Regions from separate parts of the Limosilactobacillus allomucosae genome, predicted to be linked through region 1. Evidence: predicted binding sites of a transcription regulator. Region 1 holds the regulator's gene; the other holds the start of a gene.
The links. Region 1 encodes Rex, which represses fermentation and respiration genes when NADH is low (regulators of the CRP and FNR family bind a similar motif). Its sites were predicted from a motif close to TTGTGAANTANTTCACAA; they were not measured.
Positions count from the first base shown of each region.

Region 2: a site for Rex is predicted at 2,907-2,924, ahead of ABC765_RS09105 ((S)-acetoin forming diacetyl reductase). Genes of this name have one in related genera too.

Region 1 covers NZ_CP154878.1:343,412-358,417, forward strand. Annotated here, with positions in the region: gene ABC765_RS01535 (pyridoxal phosphate-dependent aminotransferase) at 1-482, shown strand, start outside; gene ABC765_RS01540 (biotin transporter BioY) at 591-1,142, shown strand; gene ABC765_RS01545 (biotin--[acetyl-CoA-carboxylase] ligase) at 1,158-2,144, shown strand; gene ABC765_RS01550 (CHY zinc finger protein) at 2,144-2,440, shown strand; gene ABC765_RS01555 (ketopantoate reductase family protein) at 2,565-3,527, shown strand; gene ABC765_RS01560 (ABC-F family ATP-binding cassette domain-containing protein) at 3,591-5,519, opposite strand; gene ABC765_RS01565 (redox-sensing transcriptional repressor Rex) at 5,858-6,505, shown strand; gene groES (co-chaperone GroES) at 6,739-7,023, shown strand; gene groL (chaperonin GroEL) at 7,073-8,695, shown strand; gene ABC765_RS01580 (APC family permease) at 8,833-10,434, shown strand; gene ABC765_RS01585 (APC family permease) at 10,551-12,389, shown strand; gene ABC765_RS01590 (hypothetical protein) at 12,413-12,685, shown strand; gene ABC765_RS01595 (MarR family transcriptional regulator) at 12,813-13,256, shown strand; gene ABC765_RS01600 (MFS transporter) at 13,225-14,619, shown strand; gene ABC765_RS01605 (YigZ family protein) at 14,686-15,006, opposite strand, start outside.
Region 2 covers NZ_CP154878.1:1,958,852-1,973,857, reverse strand. Annotated here, with positions in the region: gene ABC765_RS09120 (ABC transporter permease) at 1-804, shown strand, start outside; gene ABC765_RS09115 (prolyl-tRNA synthetase associated domain-containing protein) at 946-1,443, shown strand; gene ABC765_RS09110 (hypothetical protein) at 1,800-2,486, shown strand; gene ABC765_RS09105 ((S)-acetoin forming diacetyl reductase) at 2,944-3,714, shown strand; gene ABC765_RS09100 (methylated-DNA--[protein]-cysteine S-methyltransferase) at 4,148-4,651, opposite strand; gene asnB (asparagine synthase B) at 4,923-6,509, shown strand; gene ABC765_RS09090 (TetR/AcrR family transcriptional regulator) at 6,685-7,248, opposite strand; gene ABC765_RS09085 (chloride channel protein) at 7,361-8,602, shown strand; gene ABC765_RS09080 (MFS transporter) at 9,489-10,928, opposite strand; gene ABC765_RS09075 (HesB/YadR/YfhF family protein) at 11,553-11,912, opposite strand; gene ABC765_RS09070 (glutamate--cysteine ligase) at 12,232-13,755, shown strand; gene ABC765_RS09065 (NAD-binding protein) at 14,079-15,005, shown strand.

The sequences.
Region 1 (15,006 bases):
CTAAGACCTACTCGATGACCGGCTGGCGCGTTGGCTATGCCATTGCTGACGAACAGGTAGTCAAGGGTCTGAAGACGTTCTTGAGTCATGCAGCCGGCAACATGGCAGCCGTCAGTCAATATGCCGCTTTGGCAGCTGTTACCGGTGATCAGGCCTGTGTTGAAGAAATGCGCGCTACCTATGAGGAACGCATCAACACGCTTTATCCGTTATTAAACGAGATTCCAGGCTTTAAGCTGGATGTAAAGCCGGCCGGAGCTTTCTATGCCTTCCCTGACGTCAGCGAAGCCGTTAAGCTGACCGGTTTTGCCTCGACTGATGAGTTTGTCAACGCGCTGCTCGATGAGGCTCACGTGGCAGTCGTTCCGGGCGCGGCCTTTGGAATGGATGATCATGTACGGATCAGCTATGCAACCAGCATGGATGTCTTAAAAGAAGCGGTTCAACGAATTCAAGCCTTTATGGCAGACCACCAAAAATAATCGATCAATAACCAATGAGCTCAGTTCTAATTTGAGCTGGGCTCTTATTTTAAAATTCTTGTAACCCTAAATTTAAGATAAGGGTTACAAGTTGAAAGAAGGAATAAAATGAAACGTCAAAATATTGTTCATTTAACGCAGACCGCCTTGATGACGGCAATCTTAATCGTTTTAGGCATGATCCCAGGTATTCCGCTAGGGTTTATTCCGGTCCCAATCGTACTGCAGAATATGGGGGTCATGATGGCCGGTGAGATTCTGGGGCCGAAAGAAGGAACGACCTCAGTGGCTCTGCTTCTGCTGTTAGTTGCGGTTGGCTTTCCTTTCTTGACTGGCGGCAGCGGGGGAATTGCCGTTTTTGCCGGTCCAACTGGAGGCTACCTTTTGGCCTGGCTGTTTGCACCGCTTTTGATCAGCAGTCTGCGGCAGCGTTTTGGCAGTCATTGGAATTGGTGGCAGGAATTTTTGATGATCGTGCTGGCCGGCGTGCTGTTTATTGATGTTACGGGATCTGTTTGGCTCAGCTGGCAGTCGCACATCAAGCTGACGGCGGCATTGATGTCCAATCTGGCATTTATTCCTGGCGACCTGATCAAAGCCGGCGTGGCAGTAGCCGTTGCTCGTCAGCTGCGGCGTGTACCAGTATTGAATCTTGGCTAGAAAAGAGGAATCGCAATGGGGACTAAAGATGAGCTGCTTAAAATTTTCTTGCTTAATGAGCAGCAATGGATTTCAGGCAGTCAGCTGGCGGAGCGCTTAAAGATCAGTCGCGAAAGCATCTGGAAAGGCGTCGCTGCCCTGCGCAGGCAAGGACACCAGATTGAGAGTCAGCGAGCGCTTGGCTATCGATATTTAGGAACGGATCATTTGGATGCAGCGGTAATCAAGATGCAGACTCGCGATGAATTTAATGGCGAGATTCATACGGCATCAAGCATTGATTCAACGCAAAACTGGGCTAAGCAGTATCTCAGCAGTCATCAGCCCAGCCAGCCAGTCGCGTTTTTAGCTGATCAGCAGACGGCCGGCTATGGCAGACGCGGCCGCCAGTTCTATTCGCCGCAAAAGACAGGCTTGTATTTTAGCTTGGTTTTGCCGCATAATCCAATGAGCGCGCTGCCTAAAATTGGCCTTTTAACAACCGGAGTCGCCGTTGCAGTTGGTCGAGTACTGAAGCAAACCTTTCCTGATCGTGATTTTTCATATAAGTGGGTTAATGATATCTATATGAACGGTCACAAAGTCTGCGGTATTCTGACTGAGGCAACGCTGGAACTGGAATCGGCATCGTCGGCAGCATTAATTGTAGGAATCGGGATTAATCTATCGACCGTCGATTTTCCGGCGGCAGTGGCTCAAAAAGCCGGCAGCATTGCCCCTAGGCAGATCATTGATCGAAATCAGCTGGCTGCCAGGCTTTTGGTTGCAATCATGAACGTTTATAGTGAATACGATTCAGGAAAATTCCTGCCAGAGTATCGGGCTCATTCGTTGGTCTTGAATCGGCCAGTCGTCTTAAAAATCGGCAATGATGAAGCAGTTGGCAAAGCCGTCGACATTGACGATCAAGGCGGCCTGGTATTGGAGTTGGCAGATGGCACGAAAAAGTCGTTTATCAGCGGCGAGGTGACCAAGGTTGATCTGCCAGGGATGACGTCATAATGGAAATTCACGGTTTAGATTTAGATCAGGCTGGCCGCTGTCGGCACTATCACTTGGCAGTTGACGTTGCGGCCTTGAAATGCAGTCGTTGCCAAAAATACTATGCCTGCTATCGATGTCATGATGCTTTAGAAAACCATCATTTCATGGCCTGTGAGCGAGACAACTGGCCAGTCTTATGCGGTGTCTGTGGCTGCTTGATGCAGTTTGCACAATATCAGCAGGGAAGCTGTCCGCGCTGTGGGCATGATTTTAATCCTGGCTGCCATCGTCACTGTCGGATCTATTTTAAATAACAGGTTTTTCTCATTGATTTTTAATTAAAATAAGATTAGAATATAAGGCGTTGATTAAGAAGTGAAATAAATCAGGCCCAATGACATGTTTTAATTAAGTTTTAGGAAAGGATCAGTGATTGAGATGACGCTGCGATATACGGTTTTAGGTGCAGGTGCGATGGGATTGCGCTTTGGGGTGCTGCTGCAGGAAAATGCGGGTGCGCAGGTTGATTTTGTCGACAACTGGGCACCCGAAGTTGAAACCATCAAAAAACAAGGTGGGGTCTATGTTTCCCGTGACCATGAAAATCGGCATCTGGTTCCGGTCAATATTTATTCACCAGAAGAGTATCAAGGCGAGCCAGACGTTTTTATCGTTTTTGCCAAGCAGATGACGCTGCAGGACCTCTTAGAGCGCTCGGCCCATTTCTTTAAGCCAGAAAAGCAGTACGTTTTTTCAGGCATGAATGGGATGGGTCACGTTGAAAAACTAAACAAGTATTTTCCCAAAGAGCATGTTTTAGCCGGAACCTGTCTGATCGGGACTGTGCTAAACAAGGCTGGCGACGTTGATTTTATTGGCAAGCCAGGTGCTGGATCAATCAATGTTGCCAACGAAACGGAAAAGCCGGATGAGCGCACGCATGAGATCATTGCCGACTTTAAGGCTGCCAATCTGAATCCGACTTTGACGACCAACTTCTTGGGAACTTTGATGACCAAGGTTGTCTTTAACTCGGTTGTCAATACGATCTGTACGCTGTTTGAGATTCAGATGGGTCAGTTTATCGATTATCCTGGTGCTGAACGGCTGAGCAAACAATTGATTAATGAAGCCTATGACGTGACTGAACGAGCTGGCATCAAGCTGCTCAATGATCGTGAGACCGAATGGAAGACGGTTGAATACGTCAGCCGCGTCGGCAATCCACTGCACTATCCTTCAATGTATCAGGATATGCATAATGGTCGAAATACCGAAGTCGACTACATCAATGGCTACATTTACGAATTAGGCAAAAAGTACGACTATGAAGCCACGACGCATGACTTTCTGCGCGGCTTGGTTCATTTGGCGGAAAATACGCGTAAGTTCCGTCAATAAAAAGACCGCTGGATCAAATCTGGTCCAGCGGTCTTTATTTATGTTGATCGGCAGCGTATATGCTTATTGATTTTCTTGATCAAATATCTCCAGGGCTTCGGCGGCTTCAGTCCATTGCAGCTCAACGTCTTCGCTTTGGGCTTTTAAGGCATCCAGCTTTTTTTGCAGATCGGTCAGCTGAGCGATGTCGACGGCGATTTCAGGCTTGGCCATCTCAGCTTCGATCGCGGCCTGCTTGGTCTCCAGTTCCCCCATCTGATTTTCTAATTGATCGACCTGCCGCTGCAGCTTGCGTCGGGCACGCTGAGTTTCTTTGCTTTGCTGATAGGAAAGCTGACCGGTTGACTGTTTGACTTTGGCTGCTGGCTGTGTCTGCTGCTCCAGTTTTGCCTGTTGGGTCAGATAGTCGTCGTAGTTTCCTTCATAATGCGTCATGTTATGAGCCGTCATATATAGGATATCGGTAGCGACCTGGTTTAAGAAGTAGCGGTCGTGCGAGATAAACAGAACCGTCCCATCAAATTCGTTAATGGCTGTTTCCAAGACTTCGCGGCTGTCAATGTCCAAGTGGTTGGTTGGCTCATCCAGGATCAAAAAGTTGATTGGCATAAATGAAAGCTTGGTCAGCTCCAGACGTGCCTTTTCCCCACCTGAAAGCGCGCTGACCGGTTTGTAGACGTCATCGCCAACAAATAGAAAACTGCCCAGAAGCGAGCGAATGTCTTTTTCGGAAACTTCAGGATGGTCGTCCCAGACTTCTTCTAAAACGGTCTTTTCAGGATGCAACTGCTGCTGTTCCTGGTCGTAGTAGCCGATTTCCAGATTAGCGCCGAATTTGATCGTCCCGCTAAGTTTAGGAATCTTTTTCAAAAGCGTCTTTAAAAGCGTTGATTTGCCAATTCCGTTTGGACCGATAATACCGACGCGCTGACCTTTGCGAACCTTAAACGACAATGGGCCAGCCAGCTTTTGATCTTGATAGCCGATATTGAGTTCATCGACATCCAAGACCTCGTTGCCCGAAGCGTGGTCACTGTGGAATTGAAAATGAATCGAGGAATCATCGGTAGTCGGCCGCTCCAAGCGATCCATTTTTTCCAGCTGCTTGCGGCGAGCCTGGGCACGTTTGGTAGTTGAAGCTCTTACGATGTTGCGATTGACAAAATCCTCCAGCTTGGCAATTTCTTTTTGCTGCTGCTCATAATGCTTCCATTCAGCCTGCAGCCGTTCACGCTTATGGGTTACGAACTGCGTATAGTTGCCGGTATAGTGGATCAGCGTATGATTGTCAAGATCGTAAACGTCGGTGACTACGCGATCTAAGAAGTAGCGGTCGTGAGAGACAATCAAAAGTGCGCCCTGATAGCTTTTAAGATAGTCTTCCAGCCAGCTTAAGACGCCCATGTCCAAATGATTGGTTGGTTCGTCTAGGATCAAAAGGTTGGGTGACTGCAGCAGAATCTTTGCCAGGGCCAGCTTGGTTTTTTGACCGCCAGAAAGCGCATTGACTGAAGTATCATACATTGCTTCATCAAAACCAAAACCGTGCAGTACTCCTCGCATGCGAGACGCATATTCATAGCCGCCCTGTTTTTTGAACTGCTCGGATAAACGGTCATAGCTTGCTAAAACGTCTTGGTAGTCCGTAGCTTTAGGCGTCAGTGTCCCCAGTTGATTCTCCAGTTCATGCAGCTGTCTTTCCATTTCGTGTAAAGGAGCAAAGACGCTGTCTAATTCGGTCCAGATTGAGTTTTGGCTGTCAAGTCCTTGATTCTGAGCCAGGTAGCCAATCGTCAGGTCGCGGGCGTGAGTAACCGTGCCTTCGTCAGGTTCAGTTAAACCGGCAATGATTTTCAAGAAGGTCGTTTTGCCCGCACCGTTGCGTCCGACCAATGCAGTTCGGCCATGTTCTTGAATCTGCATATTCATATTATGAAACAAAACATCGCTGCCAAAGCGACGTTCAACATTATTGGTTTGCAATAGCAGCATAATTCAACCTCATTTTTTAAAGTAGATAGTCAGTTAAGATTGTAGCACAAGATCAGACCAGGTCGCGAGCTGGAGAACAGGACTGATTAGTAATGTTAAATTTTGAATTAATGTCGCAAAAAATCACTTGTCATTGTCAAAACATCCATGATCAGCTGATGACATGGATTTCACAAATCATTAATGGACATGCAGTGAAGCCTGTAGCATAATAGAGAACATGTTTAAATAAAAATCGATTCTTTTCTTGGAAAATAGTTCACAAACTTTAGCGGAGTTGTTAAAATGATTAAGGAATAATTTTCACAAACTAGAATCTGAATTGGAGGAATCTATTAATGGCAACGCGTAAAATTCCCCGTGCCACGGCTAAGCGGTTGCCGGTCTACTATCGGTATCTGAACGTTTTGCTTAATGCCAATAAACGGCGCGTCTCATCGACTGAATTATCAGAGGCGGTTAAAGTTGATTCGGCAACGATTCGACGCGACTTTTCCTATTTTGGCGAATTGGGCAAGCGCGGCTATGGCTATGATGTGGAAAAGCTTTTGAACTTTTTCAAGGGTATCTTGAATCAAGATAAGCTGACCAGTGTGGCTTTGGTTGGGGTCGGCAGTCTGGGCAGCGCCTTGATGAACTACAATTTCCACCAAAGCACCAATCTGCGAATCAGCGCGGCTTTTGATCCTAAACCAGCCTTAGCAAATACCGTTAAGAGTGGGATTCCTGTCTACCCGGTTGGCGAGATGAAAAAGCAGCTGCAAGAACAGCAGATTGATGTCGTTATTTTAACGGTGCCTGGCGAAAAGTCGCAGGCTGTTACTGATGAGCTGGTCGAAGCCGGAGTTCATGGTATCTTGAACTTTACGCCGGTTCGTCTGTCAGTGCCAAAAGACGTTCAGGTACAAAATATTGACCTGACCAATGAACTGCAGACTCTGATCTACTTTATTGAAAATAACAATACTAAAGACAGTCAAAAATAACTCAACGCATGGCGAGCAATCGTCATGCGTTTTTTGATAAAAAGTCAAAAAGTCAAAATGCCGTTAGAATGGCAACTAAAGCGATTTCTATAAAATAATAGTCAAAATTGGTCAAAATAATTGTTGCATTTTAGCAAGATCATGATATAGTAGATCATGTAATTAGCACTTGGGTGATAAGAGTGCTAAAAAGAATATCTGAATTATTAATGATGATTGATGGAGGGATTAACGTGTTAAAACCATTAGGAGATCGCGTTGTTCTTAAAGCGGAACAAGCTGAAGAAAAGACGGTTGGCGGAATTGTCCTGGCTAACAATGCCAAGGATAAGCCAACGACGGGTACGGTTGTAGCAGTCGGCGAAGGCCGTTACCTGGACAATGGTCAAAAAGTTGCTCCAGCCGTTAAGGAAGGCGACCGCGTCCTGTTTGACAAGTACGCAGGCAATGAAGTCGAATACAATGGTGAAAAGTACCTGGTCGTTCGTGAAAAAGACCTGGTTGCCATCGTTGACTAAATAGACTTGTTTTCGCATTCGATCAATATTAATGAGGTGAAAATCTAAAATGGCAAAAGAAATTAAGTTTTCTGAAGATGCACGCAAGGCAATGCTGCGTGGGGTAGACAAGCTGGCCAACACGGTTAAGACGACGATCGGTCCTAAGGGTCGCAATGTTGTTTTGGAACAAAGCTATGGCGCGCCTACGATTACTAACGATGGGGTTACGATCGCCAAGAACATTGAATTGGAAGACCACTTTGAAAACATGGGCGCCAAGCTTGTTTCTGAAGTTGCTTCCAAGACCAACGACAACGCCGGTGACGGTACGACGACGGCAACCGTTTTGACGCAAGCCATCGTTAACGCTGGGATGAAGAACGTTGCTGCCGGTGCTAACCCAGTTGGCATTCGTCGCGGTATCGACAAGGCTACCAAGGCTGCCGTTGAAGAACTGCACAAGATGAGTCATGAAGTGCAAAGCAAGGATGACATTGCGCAAATTGCCTCCATCTCTGCTGCCAACCCTGAAGTCGGTGAACTGATTGCCGATGCCATGGAAAAGGTTGGCCACGATGGCGTAATCACGATTGAAGACAGCCGTGGCGTTGACACGACGGTTGACGTGGTTGAAGGGATGAGCTTTGACCGCGGCTACATGTCTCAATACATGGTAACCGACACGGACAAGATGGAATCTGATCTGGACAATCCATACATTCTGATCACTGACAAGAAGATTGGCAACATTCAAGACATTCTGCCATTGCTGCAGGCTGTTGTTCAAGAAGGCCGCTCGCTTTTGATCATTGCTGACGACATTACCGGTGAAGCTCTGCCAACCTTGGTATTGAACAAGATTCGCGGGACGTTCAACGTTTGCGCGGTTAAGGCGCCAGGCTTTGGCGATCGTCGTAAGGCTCAATTGCAGGATATCGCCATTTTGACTGGTGGTACCGTAATCTCTGATGACCTGGGCATGAGCTTAAAGGATGCTACGATTGCTCAACTTGGTTCTGCCAACAAGGTTACCGTAACCAAGGACAACACGACGATCGTTGACGGCAACGGTGCTAAGGATGCAATTGCTGAACGAGTTGAACAGATCAAGCAGGCAATTGCCAACACGACTTCTGAATTCGACAAAGAAAAGCTGCAGGAACGTCTGGCCAAGCTGTCTGGCGGGGTTGCCGTAATCAAGGTCGGTGCTGCTACTGAAACGGAACTCAAGGAAAAGAAGTACCGCGTTGAAGATGCTTTAAACGCTACGCGGGCTGCCGTTCAAGAAGGCTTCGTACCTGGTGGTGGTACTGCTTTGATCAACGTAATTCCTGCCTTGGAAAACGTTGAAACCGAAAGCGACGATGAAGCAACGGGTGTCAACATCGTTAAGAAGGCATTGGAGGCCCCAGTTCGTCAAATCGCTGAAAACGCTGGTGTTGAAGGCTCAATCATCGTTAACCGTTTGAAGAGCGAAAAGCCAGGCATCGGCTACAACGCTGCCATTGACAAGTATGAAGACATGGTTGCGGCCGGCATCGTTGACCCTACCAAGGTTACGCGCTCGGCACTGCAAAACGCTGCTTCGGTATCAGCAATGCTTTTGACTACTGAAGCCGTTGTTGCTGATAAGCCAGAACCAAAGAATGATCAGCCAGCTGCTCCTCAAGGCGGCGCCGGTATGATGTAATCCATTGCCAAACAATGAATAAAAAGCGTCTCAACATTATTGAGGCGCTTTTTTGCGTTTAGTGACTGCTTAGTGGTATTCTGTTAGGTATGTCCATTCAAACCAATGGACGCTATTTTATTTAGTGGAGTATTTTTATGTCATCAAAAATGCCTAGTCAGAAAATGTCTTTAACATCAGTCATTTTACTGGCTCTGAATTCATTGATCGGATCCGGATGGCTGTTTGGTGCTGGCGAGGCGGCTAGGATTGCCGGGCCAGCAGCAGTCATCTCTTGGATTTTAGGGGCGATCATCATCATGGTGATTGCTTTTAATTACGTTGAACTGGGTGCGATGTTTCCTGAAAGCGGCGGGATGAGTCGCTACGCTCAGTACAGTCATGGCCCGCTTTTAGGTTTCATAGCGGCTTGGGCCAACTGGGTCTCCTTGATTACACTGATCCCCATCGAAGCGGTGGCTTCAGTACAATATATGAGCTCATGGCCATGGAGCTGGGCTAATTGGACGCTCAGATTTGTCAGTCAAGGCAGCATTACCAATCAAGGACTGCTGGTGGTCTTTGCGTTTATGATCGTTTTTACGCTGATCAATTTCTGGTCAGTTAAGATCTTGACGCATTTTACTGGTTTGATCTCGATTTTTAAGCTGCTGATGCCAACCTTGACGATCATCGTGTTAATGCTGAGTGGTTTTCACACTAGTAATTTCGGCCAAAGCATCCATGAGTTTATGCCTTATGGCAGCCGTTCGATTTTTGAAGCGACTACGGTAGCCGGAATTATTTTTTCTTATGATGCCTTCCAGACGGTTGTCAATCTGGGTGGTGAAATGAAGGATCCACAAAAAAACATTTACCGTGGCGTCGTAATCTCATTGACGATTACGGCAGTATTATATGTTCTGCTGCAGATTACCTTTGTAGGAGCAGTTAAGCCATCGCTGTTAACGGCGCACGGCTGGCATGGTATTGATTTTGCCTCGCCATTTGCGGATCTGGCAATCTTAATGGGAATCAATTGGCTGACGATTCTGTTGTATATTGATGCGTTCGTCTCGCCATTTGGCACCGGGGTTGCTTTTGTTACCAATGCTTCCAGAACGCTGGCGGCAATGGCACGCGGTGATCATTTGCCAGCCTGGCTGGGACGACTTCAGCGCCGCTATATGGTACCTCGCTTTGCTATGATCGTTAATCTGATTCTGGCAGCGGTTTTGGTCTGCATTTTCCGTAATTGGAGCGCGCTTGCCAGCGTCATTTCGGCCTCGACTTTGATTGCCTATCTGACTGGACCGGTAGCTGCGGTTGCCCTTAGAAGAATTGCACCCGATCTTAAGCGGCCGTTTAAGCCCCGTTCTTTAAAATGGATGGCGCCTTTGTCGTTTGTCTTGACCAGCCTGGCGATCTATTGGGCAATGTGGCCAACGACGATTGAGGTAATTTTTGTGATCTGTTTGGGTCTGCCAATCTATGCTTATTATGAGATTCGCTATCATCACGCTTCATGGAAGATCCAGCTGAAGGGCTGTGGCTGGCTGCTGGGCTACCTGCTGTTTATCTCGGTGATGTCTTATCTGGGCAGCGCTGGCTTTGGCGGTCAGAACTGGATTCAGTATCCGTTTGATTTTGTCGTGATCATTTTGTGCTCGCTGGTATTTTACTGGTGGGGCATCAACAGCAGCGTTGAAGGTGAAGATCTTGTATTGGGACGGCGCGTCAATGCTCATGTTGATCAGTAAAAAACAATTTTCTAAAACTGTTGCGTGATCAATCTGCCCTGGGTGGTATTAACCATTTACGTGGTGTAGAATAACTGTTGACTTTATATTTTAATAGAGTGAAGGAGAAAAAGAATATGTGGCGGTATTTAAAACGCGTCCTCATTGGCAAGCCCTTGAAGACGCTGGATGAAGGCCAGGCCCATTTAACAAAGTTTAAAGCTTTGGCCTTGTTATCGTCGGATGCTTTATCATCCGTTGCTTATGGTACTGAACAGATTACAACCGTTTTGGTAACGCTGTCGGCGGCGGCAATCTGGTACTCATTGCCGATTGCAGCGCTGGTTTTGATTCTGCTGGTAGCAATTACGCTTTCCTATCGGCAGATTATCAATGCCTATCCCAGTGGTGGCGGTGCCTATGTCGTAGCCACTGAAAACTGGGGCCGGACGGGTGGCTTGGTTGCCGGCGGGTCGCTGCTGGTTGACTATATGCTGACGGTTGCGGTTTCGACGACTTCTGGTACGGAAGCGATTGTTTCTGCGGTTCCGCAGCTTTATAAGTATTCGGTACCGATCTCGGTGATTATCGTCCTCTCGATTATGATTCTGAATCTGCGGGGATTGAGCGACAGTGCCAATTTCTTAACGGTTCCGGTATACTTCTTTATTATCATGATTACCGCGATGATCATCTGGGGCTTTTTCAATATTGCGACTGGTCATCTGACCTATCATGCAACGGCCTCGTTTGGAACGCCGGTTGCCGGGATGTCGGCGGTCCTGTTTATTCGGGCTTTTTCAGCCGGTTCTTCCTCATTGACCGGGGTTGAAGCTATTAGTAATGCCGTACCTAACTTTAATGAGCCCAAAAAGAAGAATGCTGCTAATACTTTAGCAATTATGAGTCTGATTCTGGCAGCCTTCTTTGGTGGGATTACGTTCTTCAGCTACTACTTCGGTATCGTGCCAAATTCCCATGCTACCGTGCTTTCGCAGATTGGTTCCGTAATCTTTAATGGCCACGGGATTGGATTTTATCTGCTGCAGCTTTCTACGGCGATGATTCTGGCCGTAGCTGCCAATACCGGTTTTTCAGCCTTTCCGATCCTGGCTTTTAATATGGCTAAAGACAAGTACCTGCCACATGCCTTTATGGATCGCGGGGATCGCTTAGGGTACTCTAATGGAATCATTGCCTTAGCCATTGGTGCGATCGTAATGATCTTGATCTTCCATGGTAAGACTAATATGCTGATTCCTTTGTATGCAGTTGGCGTTTTCGTTCCGTTTACGCTTTCGCAGTCTGGGATGATCATTCACTGGTTCCGACACCGACAAGGACACTGGCTGGGCAAGTCGACGATCAATCTGGTTGGGGCACTGATCTCGGCATGTCTGGTGGTCTTCTTGTTCTGGCAGCACTTCGGCAATGTTTGGCCATACCTGATCATCATGCCGGCTTTGCTGTTTATGTTCTACAAGATTCATAACCACTATATTAAAGTTGGCATGCAGCTGCGAATTGCGGAAAAAACCAAAGTTCAGCTGCATGACTATGATGGCTCGACGGTGATTGTGCTGATCGGTAACGTTACGCGGGTTACCAAAGGCGCCATCAACTACGCCCGGTCGATTGGCGATTACGTAATTGCCATGCACGTTTCGTTTGATGAGAACCCCGGCAAGGAACACAAGACGGCTAACGAGTTTAAGGCAGAATATCCTGACGTGCGGTTTGTTGATATTCATTCCTCATACCGTTCGATTGCTAAACCGACGCTGCGTTTTGTCGATGTCGTTGCTAAAAGGGCTGCGGCCAAGAACTATTCAACAACGGTTCTGGTACCGCAGTTTATTCCAAACAAGCCTTGGCAGATGGCACTGCATAACCAGACCAGCGTCAGACTGCGGGCTGCTTTAAATTCACGCGAAAACATCGTGGTCTCAAGTTACAACTATCACCTGCATGAATAGATGAGCGGGATGGTTTTAAGCCAATGGAAAAATTTTTTAAAAATCGGCAATGGCTATGGGCAGCGATGGGAGCAATCGGTATTTTTCTGATTTCGAGTTTTTCGATTCGTCATCAGCATTTTGTCTCCGATCTGGGCGGCTTTTTAGGCTGTCTGTTACTGGTTGGTGCCTATCTGGGGTTCAACTGGCCAAAGATCAAGCAGCACGATGTAAAAACCATTGCTTCCATGAAACTGATCTTAGTCCTGGTCGCAATTTTAATTGTGTTAGAAGCAGTGCAGCAGCTGCTGGGTTAATTTGAAAGAACTGGCATTGAAGCATCAATGCCAGTTTTTTTAGCATTGAGTTTATGATTTTATTTTGACATTTGGCCAATCAGATTCTAGTATGAAAATGTTAGTTGGCTAACAAAAGGAGAGGCATATGCACTATTTAGAAAAACAATTGCATCAGACTGCCAATCATCTGGCTTGGCAGTTTGACCAATTTGCTGCTGAATATGATTTAACGGGACAGCAGCTTTCTACGATTGACTTCCTGGCTAATCAGCCGCAGTGGCAAAGTACGCAGCATGCAATCGAAGTAGAATTTAATATTAAGCGTTCAACGACGACTAAAATGCTGCAGCGAATGGAAAAAGCGGGACTGATTGTCAGAAAGACGGCCAATCAGGATCGCCGCAGTAAAATCGTTGCCTTGACGCCACCAGCCAAGAAACTGGCTAAAACGGCCCAACAATATCTAAAAATGCGTCAGCAGCGCTTGGAAAAACGGTTCTTGCCTCAAGAACTGGCAACATTTGAACAAATTTTGGCATATCTGCAGGAAAAGAGTGATGTTGGTGAAACAAACGGAAAAAATCAATAAGCAGGTCTACGCGGCGATCTTGGCAACGGGATTGATGTCGTTTAGCGGCGTGATCGTGGAAACGGCGATGAACATAACCTTTCCCACTTTAATGCGCGAGTTTGATATTGCAACGAATACGGTTCAATGGATGACCTCAATCTATCTTTTGATCGTGGCAATCATCGTACCGCTGTCGGCAGTCTTGAAGCAGTCTTTTACAACCAAAAGCCTGTTTTTATGCGCCAACCTTTTGTTTATCATTGGTGCCTTGATTGATGCCTTAGCGGGAAATTTTGCTTTTCTGCTGATGGGGCGGGCAATTCAAGGGATTGGGACCGGGATTGCCTTGCCATTGATGTTTAATATCATATTGGAGCAGGTACCGCAAAGCAGGATTGGCTTTATGATGGGACTGGCCAATATGATTACCGGGATCGCGCCGGCAATCGGGCCAACTTTTGGCGGGGTTGTCGTCAGCAGCCTGGGTTGGCGCTGGGTCTTTTACTTTTTGCTGCCGTTGCTGCTGGTCTCATTAGGACTGGGAATCTGGGGCATTCAGCAAAAATCAGCGATTCAGCGCCAAAAAATTGACGGGATCAGTTTTGCTGGCATTGCCATGATGTTTACTGGCTTGGTTTTTGGCTTCAGCAACCTTAGCAGTGGTAAGCTGTTCAGCTGGCAGGTTGGCGGCTCGCTATTGTTTGGCCTGCTTGGCATGATGATCTTGATTGCACGTTCCCTTAGGATTACGACGCCAATCTTGAATCTAAAGCTATTTAAGAATCATACCTTTTCTGGTCATGTGCTGGGCTTTTTCCTGACGCAGATCATCTCACTGGGCTTTGCCTTTTTATTGCCTAACTATATTCAGCTGGTCAATGGCAATTCAGCGCTGCTGGCTGGAATGCTGGTCTTGCCAGCCGGATTCGTCGGTGCGTTTTTTGGCCCGTTTGGCGGCCGCATGCTGGATAAGTATGGACCGCGCAAGCCGATTCTGGCTGGTTTTGCCAGCTGTGTATTTTCATTGACGCTGTTTGCGGTCTTTAGTCGCCATTTGGATAACACGTTCATTATGCTGATCTATATTTTTTATATGGGCGGCATGGGGCTCTGCATGGGATGTGTCATGACCAGTGCCTTGAACGCGCTGCCATTTGATGAGCGGACGCAGGGCAATGCCATTATGAATACGCTGCAGCAGTTTGCTGGTGCAATGGGAACTTCGCTGTCGGCAACGGTGGTGGCTCAGAGTCAGAATCACCTGCGGATTGGAACGGCCAACGCCACGGCAATTGGAACCCAGCATGCGTTTATTATGCTGCTGATTTTTGGCCTGATCGTATGGCTGAGCTACTTTGAATCAGTTCCTAAAGCAGACTAAGCCAGCCAGCCAAACCAAAACAGCCTTGTCAGTGGAGAATTCCATGCTGGCAGGGCTGTTTTGCAATTATTGTTTTTGATAGGGCAGTTCATGAATCCGAGTTGGCCCTTTTTTGATCGTCAATTGGTCGTTAAAACGCTCAGTCAGCTGATTCAGTCGTTCCTCAAGCTGGGATTCGTCAACATAGACACTGACGATTACGCTGGCGCCGTATTCTTCTTCGGCAATTTCCAGGTTTGCCTGTTTCAAATAATAAAGCAGCGAGTCATGCAGTGAATAGGCGACATCAATCTTTAAAATTGCCTGCTCAACGCGCTCAACCAAACCGGCCTGCTCGATTGCCTGAGAGACTGAATTGCTGTAAGCCCGGATCAAGCCGCCAGCTCC
Region 2 (15,006 bases), 740 kb from region 1:
ATTAAGCAGTGGTCGGAAATTGTTAAGCAGCCTACGATTAAACAACAGGCCATTAATAAAAAAGAAGCAGTTAAATTAAAGAATAGTAACGCTGCTCAAAATCTTGGAGAGGTAATTGTGATGCTCGCCTTTGTTTTATTGGTGAGCTATATCAACATTACTGGAACCGAACTCGGAATAGAAAAGAGCAATCACTTAATTGAAGGAATTCTGGCGGCGGTTCCTGCTCGAAAGCATTTTGCCGGTAAGATGCTTGGAATTGGTTTTCTGATTACATTGCAGCTGCTGATCTATTTGGTGATTGGTGGCCTGGTATGTCTAGTTGCTAAACAGACTGATTTGATGACCTGGTTCGATCCGGTTAAATATTTTGGTCATGTTGATGCAGAATATTTAGTAATTGTCGTCCTATTGACGTTGCTATCAATTATACTTTATATATTTTTGGCTGCTATCTTTGCGTCATTTGTATCCAAAAGTGAGGATATCTCACAAGCAGTCTCAATTGTTGGCACTATCATGATGGTACCTTACTTGTTAAGCTTTTTGGCGCAGGAGAATCCTAATACTGGCGTGATCCGGTTTCTATCATACATGCCGTTTATGAGTCAGGGAATTATGCCGGTTAGATTAGCTCGTGCAGCTGTTTCTTATCAAGCGGGATGGATTACAGTTTTATTCGCATTGTCTGGGGCAATTATTATGTATTTTTGGGCAGAGCGTCTCTATGTGAAAAATGCTTTTTCATATAGTTCAGATTCTCCACTAAAAACTCTTTTCAATCGCATCCTAAAAAACAACTAGTCAATTGCCATCCTGGTTTTGATTAAAACTACCAAAATCGGCAATAAAAACTGGCAATTTTGAGAAAATAAAAATTCTGACTCTTGAAAGCGATAAGCTGCCTTATAATCAATGCTAAAACTCAAAAGGCGATGAATTGATATGGAAGAAAACGAAAAGAAAATTCAGAACGTGTTAGCCAAGCTGGATGAAAAGCAGATCAACTATGAAATGCAGCGGCATCCGGCAGTTGATCGCATTGACCAGATTGCGGATTTGAATCTGATTCATCCAGAAACGGCGGCCAAAAATCTTTTCCTGCGCGATGATAAGCACCAACACTATTACTTGGTGTCGATCATGCCGCAAAAGCGCGTGGATCTGAAAGCCTTTCGTAAAGAAATCGGAGCGCGGCATCTGAGTTTTGCCTCAGCTGAAGACATGGAGAAATATTTGGCTTTACGTCCAGGATCAGTAACGCCGATGGGAGCGCTGAATGATACTGAGCATCAAGTGCAGGTTTACTTAGACCAAGATTTTCAAGGCGGCTTGATTGGGGTTCATGCCAATGCCAATACGGCGACCGTCTGGCTGGATGCGGACGTCTTGAGCTCATTTTTAACCGAGTATGGCTGTCGGGTCGCTTATGCTGCCATCTAAAAATGCAAACTAGTCAAGAAGCATCATGGCTGAGTCTGGTATGAATCAAATAGCGTCTGCGGCAAGCTGGCTTTTGGCATCTAGATTTAGCAATGATAAGATGGTCGGCATTGTTCAACGGTTCGGCTTGGTATGCTTGGTCTTATGCAAATAACCAGCTTTAGTGCGGTAATCTGAGACATTACGATTAAACATGACGTGGATGAACATAGCGGCTTGACAGTTACTGTCAATTATTTACCGAAATGTCAGACAGCTAAACGTGATAGCGATCATCAGTTTAAGAGATTAGGGGATTTTTTGCTTGAATTACGGTATCATTAGACTAAAGCCTTTTACGAAAGAAGGTTGTCGTTATGCCGCATAAAGCTGCTGATCCAGAAATCATTAAAGTTCTGCTGAAACAAGAAATCATCCGTTTGGGTATTCAAAATAATCCTAGCCGCACTGTTTATCAAGATCGCTATCATCGTGGCGAGGCGCCTTCGCCAAACAGTGCCATGCAGATCACCAAAATGTCTTGGAGCGATTTGATGCATGACCTGGGATTTAGTTATGATGCCAAGAAAAACATTGCGCAAAATGGTAAAAAGGGAGCCAGCAAGCATCTAGGTACCAAGCAGTCCATTCGTTTGGCAGACCCGCAGACATGTGAGCAGGTCGTAAATGGGGCCTTAGAACTTATGCGTCGCGAAAAGCTCTATAATGTAAAGGATTTTCGTCTGCGCTGCCGACCGGTTCTGGGCGTCAGCTACGATTCGCTGATGCGCTATGGCTTTTCTTTTGAGGAACTCAAGAAACGCTATGCTGCCAAATACGGTGAAAGCATTCGTAAAACCAGTCGTTGGAGCCGGTATTCCAATGCCGATCTGACGTTTTTGGTAATCGACTATATGAAGGCGCACGAACTGAATGGACTTCATCAATACTCGACTTATCTAAACCTGCATAATGATGCCATGCCCGCGACGGAAACCTTAAAAAAGCGTCTGCAGCTGTCTTATTCTGAGTTGAATCGACTTTTAAAGATTCTGCTGCAGTAGCGCTGCCTGATATAAATTGCGGATACTTTGCATCGGCTGCGTAAATCGTAAATCTGTTCAGCAATCCTCATGTTGATGAATCATGAGGATTGTTTTTATTTTTAAGCGCGAATATCTGAATAAAAAACTTGCCAAAACAAAACCGCAACTTGAAATTCTGCGATTGCAACGGCTTAATAACAACTTTTATGAAAATCAACTTGTCTGCAAAATAGTTCACGAATTTCAACAAGGTGAAAATCTAAAATAGCAAACGATTGCACAACTGCTGACTGTTCCGTTGTAAACAGACTTAGCTGGGGAAACTTTGCTCATGATTTAACTTTTTTGTTGGTTGAGCCAAAAATCGTTTTCATTGTGTTTACATTAGTGAAATTAATTTACTTTTTGATGATGTTCGTTTAGAATTATCTCAACAATTTGATAGTTAATTCACAATCTTTAGGAGGCAATAGTTATGGCAAAAGTTGCATTAATTACCGGTGCAGGTCAAGGAATTGGTAAGGCAATCGCTGAACGTTTGGCTAAAGATGGTTTTTCAGTCGTCGTTGTTGCTCGCCACATGGACGCACTGCAAAAAGTAGTTGAAGGCATCAAGGCAAATGGCGGTGAAGCTTTTGCCGTTACGGCCGATGTTGCCAAGCGCGATGAAGTCTTTGCTGCCGTTGACCAAGCCGTTGAACACTACGGCGACTTCAATGTTATGGTTAACAATGCCGGGGTTGCTCCAACGACGCCAATTGACACCGTAACGCCTGAAGATCTGCAAAATGTTTACAGCATCAACGTTGGTGGTACGATCTGGGGCGTTCAGGCTGCTCATGCCGCATTTAAGAAGCTTGGCCACCCAGGCAAGATCATCAACGCTACTTCCCAAGCCGGGGTCGTTGGTAACCCTAACCTGACCGTATACTCCAGCTCCAAGTTTGCCATTCGTGGGATCACGCAGGTTACGGCTCGTGAACTGGCTGAAGAAGGCACGACGGTTAACGCATACGCACCTGGGATCGTGAAGACGCCAATGATGATGGACATTGCTCACCAAGTCGGCAAGAATGCAGGCAAGAGCGATGAATGGGGCATGCAGACGTTTGCTAAGGACATCGCGCTGAAACGCCTGTCTGAACCTGAAGACGTTGCTAATGCCGTTGCCTTCCTGGCTGGTCCAGATTCTGACTACATTACTGGTCAAACTCTGGAAGTCGATGGCGGGATGCAGTTCCACTAAAATAAGTTCATAAAAAAGATCTCATCGTAAGTTTCGGTGAGATCTTTTTTATTTAGCGCGGTTTCGGCATTGGACTGCAAGGCGCATCTTTGATTAAGAATTTTGGCGATTATGGTCGTTTGCGATCGTTTCTTGGCGTTAGGCGATTGTGACTGCCTTAATTATTGATTCATTGCTTTGGTCTGCATTGCTCCCTTTCTTGTTGATTTATTAATTGCCGTCTTTTCTACAGATTCATAACCTTGGCCTAAGTTACTTATGCAAATCCATTAATCGCAGCCTTTCTTGTTGATTCGTGCTTTGGTTTGCAATCAATGTGGCGCTGCTATTTGCCATTAATGTTTCGTCGCGATTGTCACTGCTATTTGCCATTAATGTTTCGTCGCGATTGTCACCGCTATTTGCAATCAATGTCTCGTTGCGATTGGCGCTGCTATTTGCAATCAACGCCTTCCAACTGCAGCAGAGCCAACTTGCGTGCGGTGCCGGCAGCATAGCCAGTCAGGCGACCGTCACTGCCAATAACGCGATGGCAGGGTACCAAAATCAGGATCGGGTTGTGGGCAACGGCGCCACCGACTGCCCGCGCGGCTCCTTTTGAAATACTTTGATCAGGCGCGGCTTTTTGTCCCAGTTCCTGATAGGTGATGGTGCTGCCAGCGGGGACTTTCTGCAATGCATTTAGAATGCGCTGCCGATAGGGGGTAGTTTCTAAGGCCAGCGGAATGGTATGCGGGTCGGGATCCTGTTTTGCGAAATACTGATCGAGCCAGGCTGTTGTGCGTTTAATGATGGAATTTTCACCAACGGCAATTTCGTCTAATGCGTAGTCGGCACCAAAGTATTTTTGGTCGTTGAACCAGAGACCATGCAAGGCGGCGTCATCAGCCAGCATAGTCATGGTACCTAATGGGGAATGATATTCGTGTTTCAGCATTTTTGCGTGTTCCTTTCAAAATCAGTAGCGGCAGCCATAAATTTATGGATATTTATAAATATTTGTTGAAAACGGTTTTAACGTCAATTAATTAGAAAAAGCAATATCAGACTTAATAATCTTTAACAATCAGTACGGCAAAAACAATTAAATAATAAGTACCAGCGAGTTTAGAATACCTTCTTCTTAAAATTAAAAGTTTATTAAAAACAAACTGTGCGATATACTATATTTTAATATTTAATGTTTTAAGAGGAAAGAGGAGAACAAGATGTGTGGATTTTTAGCCGCTGGTTCCAGTGAGTTTGCACCCAAGGCTTTTGCGGATGCCTTGGCTAAGCTGAACGATCGTGGACCTGATATGACCCGGACGATTTCAATGGATGACAAGGTCTTTGGCTTTAATCGCCTGGCCATCATGGACCTGTCTGAGCGGGGGATGCAGCCTTTCGTAAGTGGTGACTGCATCTTGGTCTGCAATGGCGAAATATACAACTATTATGCATTGGAAAAGAACTTGGCCCCAGAGTATGAGTTTGTCAGCAACAGTGACTGCGAAGTCTTGATTCCACTCTATAAGAAATATGGCCTGGATACAATGTGCAAGATGCTGGACGCGGAATTTGCCTTTGTCTTATACGACCAAACCACTAAGCGCGTTGTTGCCGCCCGCGACCCAGTTGGCATTCGACCAATGTTTTATGGTTATACCAAAGGCGAGCATAAGATGTCATTTGCCTCAACTGCCAAGGCGCTGATGGATCTTTGCGATGAGATCTATCCATTCCCGCCAGGCTACTACTATGATGGTGAAAAGTTCGTCTGTTACCATGACGCTACGACGGTTCAGAAGATGCGGACCGACGATTTTGCCACGGCAGCCAGCACACTGCGCGAAAAATTGGTTGAAGCCGTTCGCAAGCGCCTAAACTCTGATGCGCCTGTTGGCTACCTGCTGTCTGGTGGCCTGGACTCATCCTTGGTCTGCTCGATTGCTACTAAGCTTTTGGGCAAGCCGATTCGGACCTTTGCAATTGGGATGGACCGCAACCCGATCGATCTCAAGTACGCGCGTGAGGTTGCCGACTATCTGGGAACTGACCATACCGAATTTATCATGACGCGAGAAGACGTGCTCAACGCTTTGCATGAGGTTATCTACCAGTTGGAAACCTGGGACATTACGACGATTCGGGCCTCAATCGGGATGTACCTGCTTTGCAAGAACATTCATGAAAACACTGATTTGAAGGTAATCTTGACTGGTGAATGTTCTGATGAGCTGTTTGGCTACAAGTACACGGACTTTGCTCCCAACGCGGAAGAATTCCAAAAAGAATCATTGAAACGGGTGCACGAGCTGTACATGTATGATGTTTTGCGGGCTGACCGCTGCATTTCCTCCAACTCTTTGGAAGGCCGGGTACCATTTGCGGACCTGGACTTTGTCGAATATGCGCTGTCAACTGATCCAGAACTGAAGATGAACCACTATCACAAGGGCAAGTATCTGCTGCGGCAAGCATTTGCTGGACAGGGATATCTGCCAGACGACATCATCATGCGGGAAAAGGCGGCCTTTAGCGATGCGGTTGGTCACTCATTGGTTGATGACTTGAAGGACTATGCCGAAACGCTCTACACTGATGAAGACGTGGCCAACGCCAAGGAAAAGTATCCATACTGCACGCCATTTACCAAAGAGTCGCTGCTGTATCGCGATATTTTTGAGGAATATTTCCCGGGAAAAGCAAAATGGATCAAGGACTTCTGGATGCCAAACAAGGAATGGGAGAACTGTGACGTTGACGATCCAAGCGCACGGGTCCTCAAAAACTATGGTGCCAGTGGTGAATAAAGCAGATTGCCGTAATAGATAAAAGCGTCATCTCAGACGGGGCTTGTCATAACAGCCTTGCATCTTGAGGTGGCGCTTTTAGCTTGCGATTAAGATTCTGATTGGCCTGGCTTGTAAAATTTGACTGTTGAAGCAGGGGGATTCTTCCACCGATTAGGCTTCAGCAGCGGAATGGCTAGGACTTAATTGAAGAATTGGGCTTCTCGCCAAAAGTGATGTCGTTAAACAGCAGCCGCATCTCTGCCGGTATGAAATCAGTGACTTTGGCCGCCAGCTGTTGAGGACTTGTCTGCATCTCCTCGTCAAACCAGGTCAGCAACCCATTATAGATGCCGCCAATATGGTAGGCCGCCTGCCAGCGCTCGACGTTTTCAAACTGCTGAAAGCTCTGTTTAAGAACTGGCAGCAGCTGAATGCTCAAGCCGGCATGATGAAGGATGAGGATATCGTTTTGGCGCTGTTTGAGCTCATTGAAAAGAAACTCCAGATAGGCTTGATAGGTCAGTGGTGCACTGGCGGCAAAATGCTGACGATGTTTGGCCAGTAATCTTGCGTAGTAGTATTGGGCCAGCTGCTGTTTGCTGGAAAAGTGGCGATAGTAGGTTGAGCGATTAACCCCGGCTTTTTCAGTAAGTTGGCTGATCGTAATCTGGTCGAATTCATGGTCTTTTAGTAGGATCAATAAGGCTTGTGCAAGATAGTCGCACATCATAGCCGACGTCGTATTCTTTCTTCGCATTAAGCGACAAAACTCCCTTCATGTTGCAGATACTGGTAATCAATTGAATTAAGCAACAAATGTCTCTAAAATGATTCTTGCTTAAAATTTTTGAAAAGTCAATGGTGAACAAATGAAAGCAAAAACGGGACTGTTTCTATACGCGCTGGTGCTGAGCGGCTGCATTGCCATGGTAGCATTTGCCTTTCTTTTTACTGAAAATGGACTTTGGGAACTGCTTTGGCAAGAGATACCACGTCATTTGCACGATGCTCGTTACTATCGCGAACTATTGATCATAATCGGTACATGCCTACTGCTGATCGTAAAAAAGCATTGGGGCAACGTGCCGCATAACGCGCACAGTGTCATGGGCGAGCTGCGGCAGACGCACACGGTCGACTACACGCAGGCCTGGCGCAATATGGTGGCATCGCTGGTCGTTTTAGCGTTTGGGGCTGGCGTGGGGCCGGAAGCAACGCTGGTGGGGATTGTCATCTCTTATTCGATCTGGGAAGCCGACAAGCTGCGTTGGGTAACCAAAAATCAAGCTGCATTTCAAAACGCGCCTTTGAAACAGAAGCTAATCATGCTTTGCTGTCCATACCGCTACCTGCTGTCTGGCAAGGAGGAAAATCATCTGCAGCAAGTCGTCAAGCATAAGAAACTGTTTGATGGATTGCTGATTGTCAATGGGGTGGCACTGTTTTGGCTGATGGTGCAGCTGACCGATCAGCCAAGCTTTATCACCAAGGTTGGTGCTAGTCATTGGCAGGTCCATGAGCTTTGGCTGATGCCGGTTTTGATGGCGTATGGCTGGCTGTTTGGCAAAATATATCGCTGGCTGACTCAGCACCTGCAGGATTGGCTGACGCGGTTCTGGCAGCCAGGGCTAAGCGCGCGGGTCGTGATGGCGGCAGCCGTAATGGCGTTTGTTGCCTGGTATTTCCCGCAGCTGTTATTTTCTGGCCAGCATTCTCTGCATTGGGCCGTTAGTCTGGGGCTGCGGGAATCAACATTGATGCTGCTGGGGCTGGCCGCTTTAAAGCTGTTCTTTTTGGACGTCTGTTTATGGGGCAGCTGGACGGGTGGTAATATCTTCCCGATTGTTTTTGCCGCGCTGCTGAATGGTTTCGCGATTGCCCAGCTGCTGCCAGCAAACGACACTACCTTGATCGTAATGCTGGTGGGGATTTCTTCTGGGATCAGCTTGCTGGGCAATATCTGGCTGGCCGGGATCTTCATGATGCTATTCTTCCCAACGAATCTATGGCCGGTCGCCATTTTGCTCATGCTGATTTGGCTGGCTGGACAACGACTCATGAAACGATTTGTCAAAGATAAGCCGATTAGTGCAGACAAGTCGGGTAACTGACGATATTGTCATTGATTTGCCAAGCATTCGAAATGGAATTGACCGCTGTCAGTATCATTGAACGCTGATCGTCAAACCTGTGCTTGGCCGATGCTCACAGCAACAAGAAAGCAGTTCGCTGATAGTTCAACATGCTTGAGCAATGGTGGTAATGATTGAACTAGTTTAGCATTGGCAACAGCCAGCAGTCGATTTAGGCCAGCTAATGATTGCCGCGACTGACTCATTGATGATAAGTGCCTTACTCAGTGGTCATGGCAGTTGAGAGCAAACTGAACAGTTATAATGACCCCATTTGGCACGTATTATGCAAAAAATCCTGCATAAAACATATGATAAAAAAATCATTACCTACTTTTCTTAAAAAACGCTGTATAAGTAGGTAAAAATCAATGTATATCGAGTTAGGGGTCCCTAACATTACCTACTATTTGATAAAAATCGCCTAATAGTAGGTAATTCACAAAGTCGGTCTGGCCCAATCGCCCCGTAAATATACAACATTACCTACTATTTCGACAAAAGGCGTCAGAAGTAGGTAAAGTCAGGCAGACCGCGTATGCAGCTACCTACTTTCCGCGAAAAATCAAGGAATAGTAGGTAATTTCCGACCATCAGCTGTTCACGAGCAGTTTTCCTTCACAAATTCAGCGATTTCGTGATCAAATCAATCCCGATCTGCTGGCTTTTGAACAAACATCATAAACAGTTGCGAACGCTAGACGTCTTAGAAATGACAGTCATAAGTTTGAGGTGTCGATCAACTGTCAGAGTCTTCTGTATCTAGCCAAGTTTTCATTATCAAATTACAAAAAATAGCACTAGCTCAGGCTTTCGATGTCTGAGTCTAGTGCTATTTGCATATGTGAATCCTTATCAATCAAAACTACTGCTTATCTTGGTCAAGCAGCTCGAATGAATGCTTTTCCTTACCGATCTGCTTCCAGATATCAATGATCAAAACGTCCATAATCAAGGCGCCAATGATAAACAAAACATATGAATACTTGGTCCCAATGGCAGTCTGAACGACGGTGCTTTGGTGAGGCATTTGCGCAGCAGTGATTGCTAGAATCGTGGAGACACAGGCGGTTCCGATTGAGCCGGCATACTGCTGCAGTGTACTGAACAAGGCATTGCCATCACCAACCAGCTGCGGTTTTAGATGCTGCAGTCCATAGGTCATGACATTGTTGAATAAGAAGCCGAAACCGACCATGTAGACCGCGTAAAAGATCGTCAGCGACCACATTGAGAGATGGCTGCTAAATGCATACATCAAGATCACGGCCAGGTTGGTAAAAAGCGCGCCAAAGATCAGCGGCTTCTTGATTCCTGATTGATCCAGCAGGCGGCCAGTCAGCGGCAGCAGGACAGCTGAGATCAGTGCCCCGAGCAAGAGCATCAGGCCAGCGACAAAAGAATTCTGGTGCAGCGTTAATTGAGCACAGTTTGGCAAAAGGAACGTCATACCGATTTGAATGAACTGAACCATGAAATACAGCAATAGACATGGCAGATAGATCGGGTCAGCAAAGACATTGGTATTGACCAGCGGATGTTTGCGATGCGAGGTCAGGTAGCCGAACATAATCAAGGCAGCCACTGCGACAATGACGTTTCCGTAAAAGGCTGGTGAGCCAAAGCCGCTGGTACCAACGCTGTTTAGTCCCATTTCCAGGCAGATGAAGCCAATGGCAACCAGCAGATACTGCAAAAACTGGAAACGGACGGCAATTGGGTGATCGATCTGCTGAATGTTGGCAATCCCGATCAGGCCAAAAATGATCCCAATTGGCAGGACGATCCAAAAAATCACGCGCCAGTTGATGAATTGATTAACCAGGCCGCCATAAGTTGGTCCTAAAGAAGGTGCCAGCCCGATTACCATTCCACCCAGGCCGGCGTAGGTTCCCTGCATGGCAAATGGAATCTGCTGCATAATGACGAAAAACAGTAGCGGCATTGCCAGCCCAGTACTGATCCCTTGAATTAAACGGCCTAACAGCAGCATCCATAATTGAGGCGCCAGGGCACAAAGCAGACCGCCAGTGATAAATGCCAGAGTAGATGCAGCAATCAAGCCGCGCAGTTTAAAGCGACGCTGCAGAAAAGCTGCCAGGACAACGGTTAGGGCGACAGTCAGCAGATAGCCGGTCGTGACCCACTGAACGGCATTTAGACTTTGGTGAAAATCACGCATCAAAGTTGGAAACGTAACATTCATTGAGGTTTCAACCAAGACACCGCAAAATGCCAGGCCGGCAATACCAATAATTGACAGATTGGTTTTCTTGGTAACCTGATGTTCGTTCGTTTGCTCCATAAAAATCAAATTCCCCTTTCTCAAATAAAAAAACTGACACTGGGAAGGCAAAAATGCTTTTCCTAGTGTCAGTCTGACTTACGGATATACAAGCGAAAGTTATGTCTTAACTATACCACTTTCGAAAATTTTTCGTAAATTAAAAAATCATGATAATTAGGACTCAAACCGGTCAAATGTCTTGCCCAAGCAGGTTATGAGCGAATGGGACATAACGGCTGACTGGCTTGACAATAACCTCGTAAAGATTTGCTAGACGTGTCGCTAAAACGCGCTGATCGGATCCTAAATGACAAATATCGTGGAACGAATTCAAACAGCCGTTGCCTAGCCGCGTTGGAGACTTCACCTCGGCGTCATTTGTCCGAGGCGGTTTTATCCGTTGCCTAGCCGCGTTGGAGACTTCACCTCGGCGTCATCTGTCTGAGGCGGTTTTATCCGTTGCCTAGCCGCGTTGAGAAGTTTCACCTCGGCGTCATCTGTCCGAGGCGGTTTTATCGTTGCCTAGCCGCGTTGGGAAGCTCCGGACTGTGGGATCTGGATTATCGTTGCCTTCAATCGTTGCCTAGCCGCGTTGGAGACTTCACCTCGGCGTCATCTGTCCGAGGTGGTTTTATCCGTTGACTAAACGCGTTGGGAAGCTCCGGTTGTCGCGTCCAGTCTTGAGCCATCATTCGGCGTAAAGTGCATCAATGGGCCATCAATCTGCGCGTCATAGTCGATTGCGACGTCCAAGCCATTGAAAAACCAATAGTCAAAGGCCTGAATGTAGTAATGAATGCCATCGACGACTTGATCAACGACGGGGTCAACGGGATGATCACAGCGGCCGATGCCTTGTGAAAAACCTTGATGGGCATTGGTTTCACCATAGCCCTTGCCAAACAGTTTGATGCCGTTGCCAGGCTTAAGATGCATTTCGTTTTGAAACCATTCACTGGCTTGCGGGGTCATGGTAATCTTGGTTAATTTCTTTTCAGTCATAAGAAAGCGCCTTCCTTAAAATGTTTGCTTTTAGCCTAACATGATACCAGCAGTTTGTCGCCTGGCTTGCTTGATAAATCGTAAATTTGATTAAAAAGTTGGTTGCTTGGATTTTACAGCAGTAATTTTTAATAACCGACCCCATTTTTTTAAAGTTTTGCTAAAATAAGGTGTTGAAGAAACAACCATCGAGATCTGCATTCCTGAAAAGGCGGCTGATCTTTTTTGATTGCGTGCTGTTTAAGCTCGATTAACCGGCAGCATGTGATCGATGTCTAAGCGATGAACCAGCAAGACATTGGTTGAAGGGGGAAAAACTATGGCTGAAAAGCAAGCCAAACTATTGAAAATGCTGAGTGAGGGATCATTAAACGAGCGGATGTTTAATGCCAGCTTTGGTCTGCGCCTGGAAGAGCACCGGATTTTAACCAATGGCCGGGCCAGTCGCTACGAATATCCCAAGAACCTCAGCTCACGCAAAACCAATCCATATCTTTTGAGCGGCTTTTCCGATAATTTAATGGAATTTACCACGCCAATCGTCAGAGGGAGCAAGGCCACCTGTCAGCAGTTAAAGGTCTTAGAACAGATCGTTGACAGTCAGCTGCATGAAGATGAACGGATCTGGCCATTGAGTCTGGCACCAGCACCAGAGTATCAGCACGATCTGGAATATGTCGGCAACAACTGCTCACAGCCGTGGAACAAGGAATACACCAACTACCTGCGCGAAAAATATGGCATTAAGCGGATGATGCTGGGAGGCGCGCATATTGGCTTTAACCTGGACCAAGAGCTGCTCAACGCCTTGTATGACGAGACTTTTAAGGACGATTTTGCCAGCCAGGCCGATTTTCAAAACGCGGTCTACTTCAAAATGGCCCAGTGCTTCTGTCTATGGCGGTGGCTGTTTACCTATCTATACGGTGCCAGTCCGGTTTCAGAAGCCGTTGAACACGATATGCCAGATCACATCAACCTGCCAGTGCGCAGCTTCCGTAACAGTACTTATGGCTACGATAACCTGCCTGATGAACGCCCCAGCTATGAAAGTCTGGAAATCTTTGTCGACCAGATCTCAAAGTTTTTGGAGGATGGTACTTACTATGGTCCGCAAGAATTCTTTGGTCCGGTTCGGCTGCACGGTAAGCATGATGATGACAGTCTGCGCCAGATCGTTAAGGACGGCATTCAATTCATCAGTTTTCGTTCATTTGATCTGGATCCATTTGCCAAAGGCGGCATTAGTGAAGATACGCTGAACTTTTTGGAATTGTTTATGCTTTACACTTTGGTTTCGCCAATGCCGGAAAACCTTAGCGAAAAAATGCAGCAGGCGGTTGAGCGCAATAATGAGGTCGCTTTGCAGGCACCGGATGAACAGACTGACTGGATGCGTGATGAGGCCATGGAATTGATTGAACGTCTGGAACAATTCTGCAGTCAGTTCAATGCACCGCGCGAATACAAGCTGGCATTGAGTTTCGTTAAGCGGCGGGTAGAAGATCCAACGCTGACGATCGGTGGCCAGGTAGCGGAAAAACTGGCGAAGGGCGACCTGTTGAGTTTCGGCCTCAAGATTGCCAATGACCGCTATACCAGTTTCGTGCGCTCGCCACATCCATTGCAGGCGCTGGCTGGCCAGTATTCCGACAGTGTTCAGAAGTTGATTAAGATTGCCATCATGAGCGGGGTCCACGTTGATTTTGAAGATCCGCTAAAGCTCAGTGTCGGCAATCGCGTTGAGACCTTTGACGCGCAGGCTGATCTTGATCTTTCCCGGGGTGCTTTGGATTACTTGTTGAACCTGTTCCCAGAATTGGAAGGTAATTTGGCTGAATAGCAAAAAGCAGTTGGGAGGCGCGCCCTGAATGGGAAGCGCCTTTTATGTTACGATGCGGTTTAGCTTGATAAATCTATGCTGCAGTAACTGCTTGGACTCACCAGGCTGTTTGCTTGATCAGATAGTAACGCCGCTCTAGGTTGCCCTGGTCAGGTGATGTCATGCCGGCTGCTTGCCTTAAACCAGTTGTTTGGCTTGGCGGGGGATGCTGTGCCGCGTGTCTGCATAATCGCCTCACGCAGGCCGCATTAATTTTCAACCCGTACTTGCATAATCATGTCATGCCGGCTGGATTAATTTTTAAAATGAGAGGACGATGGATTTTGCGTAAGCTTGGAATTATTGGACTTGGCAACGTTGGCGCGCTGTTGGCCAATCTGCTGGTGGCACGGCAGGCTGTTGATGAGCTGGTTTTGATTGATACCGACAGTGATCTGGCAGTCGGGCTGCAAAATGATCTGCTTGATGGTGTGTCGGCACTGGCAGTTCAGCCAACGATCAAAGTACAGGATTACGCGGCGCTCAAGGATGCGGACGCCGTTGTCTTGGCAATTGGCAAGGCGGAATTGTTAAAAGAGCAGCGGTTTGCTGAATTGACCGATGTTGGGAAGATGATGCGCCAGATTGCACCGCTGATCAAGCAGAGCGGCTTTAGCGGGGTACTGCTCAATCTGGCCAATCCCAACGAGGCAGCCACGGCCTATCTGCAATATTTAACGGAACTGCCGCGGCCAAAAGTAATCGGGCTGGGAACGGTTCTGGATACCGCGCGCCTGCACCGAGCCATTGCCGATCAGGTCCATGTCGCGCCCAGTGCAGTGACTGGCTTTATCTATGGCCAGCATGATGGCGAGGCCGTGCCAATCTGGTCAACGTTTCGCATCAATGGCCAACCATTGGAAAAGCCGGTAATGGGACAAAAAATCGATCCGCACCAAAGCGAGATTCAAGCTAAGCTGAATGGCTGGTATGCAATCAAAGGTCAAGGGCAAGACGTCAGCGGGATGGCATTATGGACGATGCGAATTCTGCAGGCAGTTTTGTCAGATGAACAGGTCAGTCTCCCTGTGGCGCTTTATCAGCCGCAGTATCAAAGCTATCTGAGTTTTGCCGCGCAGCTTGGTCGACGGGGTGTTGGCAACTATACGCTTTTGCCATTGCGGCCATTGGAGGAAGATCAGCTCAAAGTTGCGGCCCAAAACATTCAAGATCAGCTGAACGTCCTGCTTGAACTGCCAACTGAAGACTAGG